3 regions of the Bacillus sp. AL-1R genome follow, and region 3 is predicted to be linked to each of the others. Evidence: riboswitches for the same ligand, from Rfam matches in the RefSeq annotation. Region 3 holds a riboswitch; each other region holds the start of a gene.
The links. Region 3 has a riboswitch for S-adenosylmethionine ahead of ACSBO6_RS03225 (methionine ABC transporter ATP-binding protein). Riboswitches for the same ligand answer to the same signal wherever they lie in the genome.
Positions count from the first base shown of each region.

Region 1: another riboswitch for S-adenosylmethionine. It lies ahead of ACSBO6_RS08565 (2,3-diketo-5-methylthiopentyl-1-phosphate enolase); the one in region 3 lies ahead of ACSBO6_RS03225 (methionine ABC transporter ATP-binding protein).
Region 2: another riboswitch for S-adenosylmethionine. It lies ahead of metK (methionine adenosyltransferase); the one in region 3 lies ahead of ACSBO6_RS03225 (methionine ABC transporter ATP-binding protein).

Region 1 is NZ_CP197469.1:1,817,389-1,819,663, reverse strand. It holds gene ACSBO6_RS08570 (pyridoxal phosphate-dependent aminotransferase) at 1-1,123, shown strand, start outside; SAM riboswitch class I at 1,182-1,285, shown strand; gene ACSBO6_RS08565 (2,3-diketo-5-methylthiopentyl-1-phosphate enolase) at 1,350-2,275, shown strand, end outside.
Region 2 is NZ_CP197469.1:3,665,681-3,667,955, reverse strand. It holds gene pckA (phosphoenolpyruvate carboxykinase (ATP)) at 1-614, opposite strand, end outside; SAM riboswitch class I at 927-1,041, shown strand; gene metK (methionine adenosyltransferase) at 1,251-2,275, shown strand, end outside.
Region 3 is NZ_CP197469.1:679,352-681,626, reverse strand. It holds gene ACSBO6_RS03230 (methionine ABC transporter permease) at 1-156, opposite strand, end outside; gene ACSBO6_RS03225 (methionine ABC transporter ATP-binding protein) at 146-1,162, opposite strand; SAM riboswitch class I at 1,338-1,455, opposite strand; gene ACSBO6_RS03220 (hypothetical protein) at 1,746-2,180, opposite strand; gene ACSBO6_RS03215 (ASCH domain-containing protein) at 2,186-2,275, opposite strand, start outside.

The DNA of each region.
Region 1 (2,275 bases), 1.1 Mb from region 3:
TCAAAAAGTGAATCAGTCAATCGGTAATGGTCATGATGTCATTAATCTTGGTCAAGGAAATCCAGATCAACCTACACCTGACCATATTATTAAAGCACTACAAAAATCTGTTGAAAACCCTTTAACTCATCGTTATTCTCCGTTTAGAGGATTGAGCTCTTTAAAAAAAGCTGTTGTCGAATTTTACAAACGAGAGTATGATGTTGATTTAGACCCAGAGGAAGAAGTAGCCATATTATTCGGTGGTAAAGCTGGATTAGTTGAGCTACCACTTTGTTTATGTGACCCAGGAGATACAATTTTAGTACCTGACCCAGGCTACCCAGACTATTTATCTGGTATATCCCTTTCCAAAACAGTACCATACATGCTCCCATTACTTGAGCAAAATCAATTTTTACCAGATTATCAATTAATTCCTCATGATGTTTTGGATGCTAGTAAAATATTATTTATCAATTATCCAAATAATCCAACAGGTGCTATAGCAACAGAAGAATTTTTTAAAGAAACAGTTGAGCTTGCAAAAAATAATAATATTACAGTTTGTCATGATTTTGCATATGGTGCATTTGGTTTTGACGGCAAAAAACCTTTAAGTTATCTTCAAACACCAGGAGCAAAGGAATGCGGGATTGAAATCTATACCCTTTCTAAAACTTATAATATGGCGGGTTGGAGAATCGGTTTTGCAGTTGGAAATAAAGAGGTCATTTCAGCAATTAATCTATTACAGGATCATCTTTATGTTAGCATCTTCCCTGCTGTTCAAGAAGCTGCAGTAGCCGCTCTAACTCAATCGCAAGATAGTGTAAAACAACTTTTAGCTCTTTATGAAGAGCGTAGAAATGTATTTATTAGTGGCTGCCATGAAATCGGCTGGGAAGTAACAGCACCAGCAGGTTCGTTTTTTGCCTGGTTAAGGATTCCATCAGGTTTTACATCACAGGAATTTGCTGATCTATTACTTGAAAAAGCACATATCGCAGTTGCTCCAGGAAATGGATTTGGAGAGTATGGTGAAGGTTATGTAAGAGTCGGTCTCCTTTCAGATACTGATCGATTGAAAGAAGCAGTTGCTAGATTAAAAGAGATTGAAATATTTTCTAAATTTAATGTTTGACAATTATGATTGTTCATGAAATAATGCGATTAGATTAAGTATTCAAAATTAAATATTAACTTTATTCAGAGTAGGTGGAGGGACCGAGCCCGATGAAACCCGGCAACCGGCTAGTTAACTAGTACGGTGCTAATTCTCGCAGCATTTGCTGGCAGATAAGGTGTAGGTAAACCTCTCCTTAGTGGAGAGGTTTTTTGTTTGATTAAAACTTTTTGGAGGTTTTGAAATGAGTGGAGTAATAGCAACTTACCAAGTTTATGATAAAAATCATCATTTGGAAAAAAAGGCAGAGGCAATTGCGTTAGGTTTAACGGTTGGTTCTTGGACGAATTTACCTCAAAATGATCAAATTCAATTACAAAAACATAAAGGCAAAGTACTTTCAGTTCGTGAATTAGATTGCGAAGAAAATATCGTTAACTTTTTAGGGTATAAACCGACAAAAGGAATGATTGAAATCTACTATCCTAGCTTAAATTTCACCTCTGATCTACCAGCTATTTTAACGACTGTTTTCGGTAAGCTATCCCTTGATGGAGAAGTCAAACTAATTGATTTAAATTTTACTGATGATATTCTATCTCTTTTTCCAGGTCCAAAATTTGGTATTAAAGGCATTCGAGAGAAATTGGACGTCTATGATCGACCTTTATTAATGAGCATTTTCAAATCAATTATCGGCAGAGATATTCAATACATTTCAGACGAATTAAAAAAGCAAGCTTTAGGTGGTGTTGATTTAATTAAAGATGACGAGATTCTTTTTGACACAAATACATCAATAACGGATCGTGTTACGTACGGTAAAAATATATTGAACCAAGTTTATGAGAAAACAGGACATAAAACATTATATGCCGTGAATTTAACTGGCCGTACATATGAACTAAAAGAAAAAGCATTACGTGCAGTTGAAGCTGGGGCCGATGTATTTTTATTAAATGTATTCTCGTATGGAATTGATGTACTGCAAGGTTTGGCAGAAGATCCATCAATTAATATTCCAATTATGGCTCATCCTGCAGTATCAGGTGCATATACAGCATCACCAATTTATGGAATCGACGCTGGATTATTACTAGGGAAACTTTTACGAATTGCTGGTGCAGATTTTAGTCTTTTCCCTTCTCCATATGGATCCGTTGCATTACA
Region 2 (2,275 bases), 1.5 Mb from region 3:
TTCATAATTGAGAAGATCGATTTTTTCATTTCACCAGCATATTCCGTACCACCGATTAAGATTATTTTCTTCTCAAATGATATAATAACAAATGCCTCAGAATTTGTTCCATCTACCACTGGGTCTGCTTTAAATGTAGGAGCAGAAATAATTGTAAATTCTGATTCATGAGTTTGAAGCTCTTGCTCAGTTGGGCGAATAAATAATTGGTGAGCAAATAAGTTGTGCCATGCAAATTCGTTAATTACTTGGATTGGTAAACGATACTCAGTATCAGCGCCAGCAAATCCTTTAAATAAGAATAATTCGTTACGATCTTTTAAGTAGTTAAGTACTTTGCTATACAATTTTTCAAATACGTCAGCAGAGATTGGTTGGTTTACTGAACCCCAATCGATTAAATTTTCAACAGATGCCTCTTTAACAATAAATTTATCTTTAGGTGAACGTCCAGTATATTTACCTGTTGAAACGCTAACTGCTCCTGTTGACGTTAAAATGCCTTCTTGTCTTGTTAAAACTTTTTCAACTAATTCAGAAACGCTTAGTTGGTTATACATTTGATTACTAGTAAGTAATTCGTTTAATTCAAAGTTTACATCAACTGTCTTCATATACTAATACCATCCTTTAAATATAATTTGTCTGCCATGTAGGTATCTCGATAAATAGTATAACACATTTATTTTAATAGTGTATACTATTAGTTCGCAAAATGTGTTATGAATTTGATTAAAAAATTAATTTGAGTAAAATATACTTAATCTAAAGAAGAAATTTAGTAAATTGTAAGATAATAATTAGTAATTTCCCTTTAAATAGAAATGAATGTAGAAATTAAATTATTGTAGAATTATGTCTAAGTAAGTATGAAAATTGTTGACAAGAAAGTGAAATTTTAATATGATACTTTTCATACGGATACTCTCTTATCCCGAGTAGGTGGAGGGATACAGGCCCTACGAAGCCCAGCAACCTCACTTTTAGTGAAAGGTGCTGAACCTGATGCAAGACATTTTTTTATGTCTTGGACGATAAGAGCGAAAGGCAAATAACCAAGAACCCTTTCCTCATGTAATATTTGATAAGAGGAAGGCTTTTTTTTTGCTCAAAACTTAAATACAGTGGCAATTTCGTAATTTACACTGAGTTATCTTTATCTTAAATGGGAAACATAGGAATAGGAACAAACTTTTTATTCTTATGTTGAGAAAAAAGAGATCCGTCAATTCAATTTAGGAGGGGACTCAATGTCACAACGTCGTTTATTTACTTCAGAATCAGTTACAGAAGGACATCCAGATAAAATCTGTGACCAAATTTCAGATTCTATTCTTGATGCAATTTTAGCAAATGATCCGAATGCTCGTGTAGCAGCGGAAACTTCAGTTACAACAGGTTTAGTACTTGTTGCAGGTGAAATTACAACTTCTACTTATGTAGATATCCCAAAAATCGTTCGCGAAACTATCCGTGAAATCGGTTATGACCGTGCAAAATACGGATTTGATGCAGATACATGTGCAGTTTTAACTTCTATCGATGAGCAATCAGCAGATATCGCTCTAGGTGTAGACCAAGCGTTAGAAGCTCGTGAAGGTAGTATGACAGATGAAGAAATTGAAGCAATCGGTGCAGGAGACCAAGGTTTAATGTTCGGTTTTGCTGTAAATGAAACACCTGAATTAATGCCACTTCCAATTTCATTATCACACAAAATTGCTCGCCGCTTAACTGAAGTTAGAAAAAATGAAACAGTTTCTTACTTACGTCCAGACGGTAAAACTCAAGTAACAGTTGAGTATGATGAAAACAACAAACCAGTTCGTATTGATGCAATTGTTGTATCAACACAACATGGTCCAGAAGCTACTCAAGAACAAATTGAAAATGATATTAAAGAACTTGTAATTAAACCAGTAGTACCAGCTGAGTTAATTGATGAAAACACAAAATTCTTTATCAACCCAACAGGTCGTTTCGTAATCGGTGGACCTCAAGGGGATGCTGGTTTAACAGGTCGTAAAATTATTGTTGATACTTACGGTGGATATGCTCGTCACGGTGGTGGCGCATTCTCTGGTAAAGATGCAACTAAAGTTGACCGTTCTGCTGCTTATGCTGCACGTTACGTTGCGAAAAACATCGTAGCTGCTGGCTTAGCTGATAAAGCTGAAGTTCAATTAGCATATGCAATTGGTGTAGCTAAACCAGTTTCGATCGCGATTGATACTTTTGGTACAGGTAAAGTTTCAGAAGAAAAATTAGTTGAAGT
Region 3 (2,275 bases):
ATTTTCCATTATATGACCTGGCCTTGTTACTACTAGGATAATTCCTAAAGGCAATCCTATGATTGTGCCAAAAATAAATGATCCTAGCACAGTTAGAAATGTATCTTGAGTTGCCTGCAAAAACTGTGGCCAAAAGAATTCCCAATTAAGCTCCATTTAATTCAACCTCCCTTACATCGATCCCCTTCTCTGAAATAAATTTAATCGCTTTTGAGCTTTCCTCTTTTGTTCCCTCTAATGCTACAAGTAAATTTCCATATGGCCTTTCTTGTAGCTCTGTAATCGACCCATAAAGAATATTTAAATGAATATCGAATTTTTTTAGAACCTCTGATAATAATGGATTGGCTGCCTTTTCACCTAGAAAGACTAATTGATAATATTTCCCCTTTGATAATGTTTTCGATAGCTTAGACGGCACCTCATTTTGTAATACAGTGTTAACAAAATTCTTTGTAATACCTTTTTTTGGATTCGTAAAGACATCGTATACATTACCTTCTTCGACAATTTCTCCATTATCAATGACGGCCACTTTATCACATAAATCACGAATTACACTCATTTCATGGGTAATAAGGAAAATTGTAAGATTATAAGATTTATTAACCTTCCTTAAAAGCTCTAATACATTCTTTGTTGTTTCAGGGTCTAATGCAGACGTAGCTTCATCACATAACAAAAGATCTGGGTCTGTTACGAGTGCCCTTGCTATTCCCACTCTTTGCTTTTGTCCCCCCGATAAATGTCCCGGATATACATCCTGCTTCCCCGTAAGTCCAACAAATTCAATTAATTCCATTACTTTTTCCTGAACGTCCCGTTTCTTCTTACCTTCAAGGTATAACGGCATTGCTATATTATCAAATACCGTTTTAGCTGAAAGTAGATTAAAATGCTGGAATACGACACCAATTTTTCTACGTGTCTTACGTAACTCTTCATCATTTAATGTCATCAGATTCAATCCATCAATTAAAACTGATCCTTCTGTTGGCTCTTCAAGTCTATTTAAACAACGAATTAGTGTACTTTTTCCCGCTCCGGAAAATCCAATGATTCCATAAATCTCCCCTTTCTCGATTTTCATATTAATATTATTTAAAGCTTTAATAGGCGGTCTTCCAGGATAAACCTTAGAGACATTTTTAATCTCAATCAAATTACTTCCTCCAATGCAAGTTATTCCAATCACTATATCTTAGTAAACAGATTTGAAAACTAGGTTTTATATCTATGTTTCACCCTTTTTCTTCTATGGCTCTACAACAAAAAACCCCTCTTCTTATCCAATAAGACAGATAAGAAGAGGGGTTAAAATTTATAAGCCACTTTACTTCTTATCTTTCAAATCGCTTGAACGATTTGCAGGAATTAGCACGGTATTTGTTACGAAATAACAAACCCGTTGCCGAGGTATCGTAGGGCCAGTCCCTCCACCTCTCTGGATAAGTAATAGAATTTATTAAGTTTTTAAATGATTGAGTTCATGTTATATCTCTTTTTGAAAAACGTCAAGAATTTTTTTAAAAATCTGTTAAAAAAATTGCGTTTAAAAATAGCATCTTCTTTACTAACAGTGTTTGGTATAGGGATTATGTCATTCGTTTTTATAAAAAGAATCTATTTTACACTCCATTCGAAATAGGTCTAAATACTTATTTTTATTTCATTTTAATAAAGAGCAAAAAAGCAGACAATGTCCCTTGAATAAAAAAGAACCTGTCTGCTTAATTGAATTGTGCCTACCATAATGTAGGCTTTACTACCATAAACCATAACATAACCATTAAAAGAGCGATATAAATCCAGATTGAACGACGAAGCAAGTGAATCAACAATTTCTTGTCTTGATTTGGTTCACTAAATTTTTTAATCGTTGGTGAAAAAGCTCTAGCTAGAAAAAATAATGAACTCACCAAAAGAAGAATAGTCATCACGATCCAAGAGGTCTTCCACGACCAATGGCCTACTAGTACCAACAAGACCCCCGATCCAACCAGCACATGCCCAGCATGCTTTGCCAATCTGACAGCAAACCGGAATACATCCAAATAGCTCTGTTGTATCGCGGACTGTGTGGTATGCAGCTTTTTTAGTATCGGAATCAATACAAAAAAAGGACCAATCGATAAAATTACACTAGCAATATGTATGTAAAGAAGCAGTCTATACAGCATAGATATTAATCTTGAATCAGACGAAACTCATGAACCCATACCCTCATTTTTGGCAACCAAGGCATTCCAGGATGGATTGATAGAATCGATTGCTT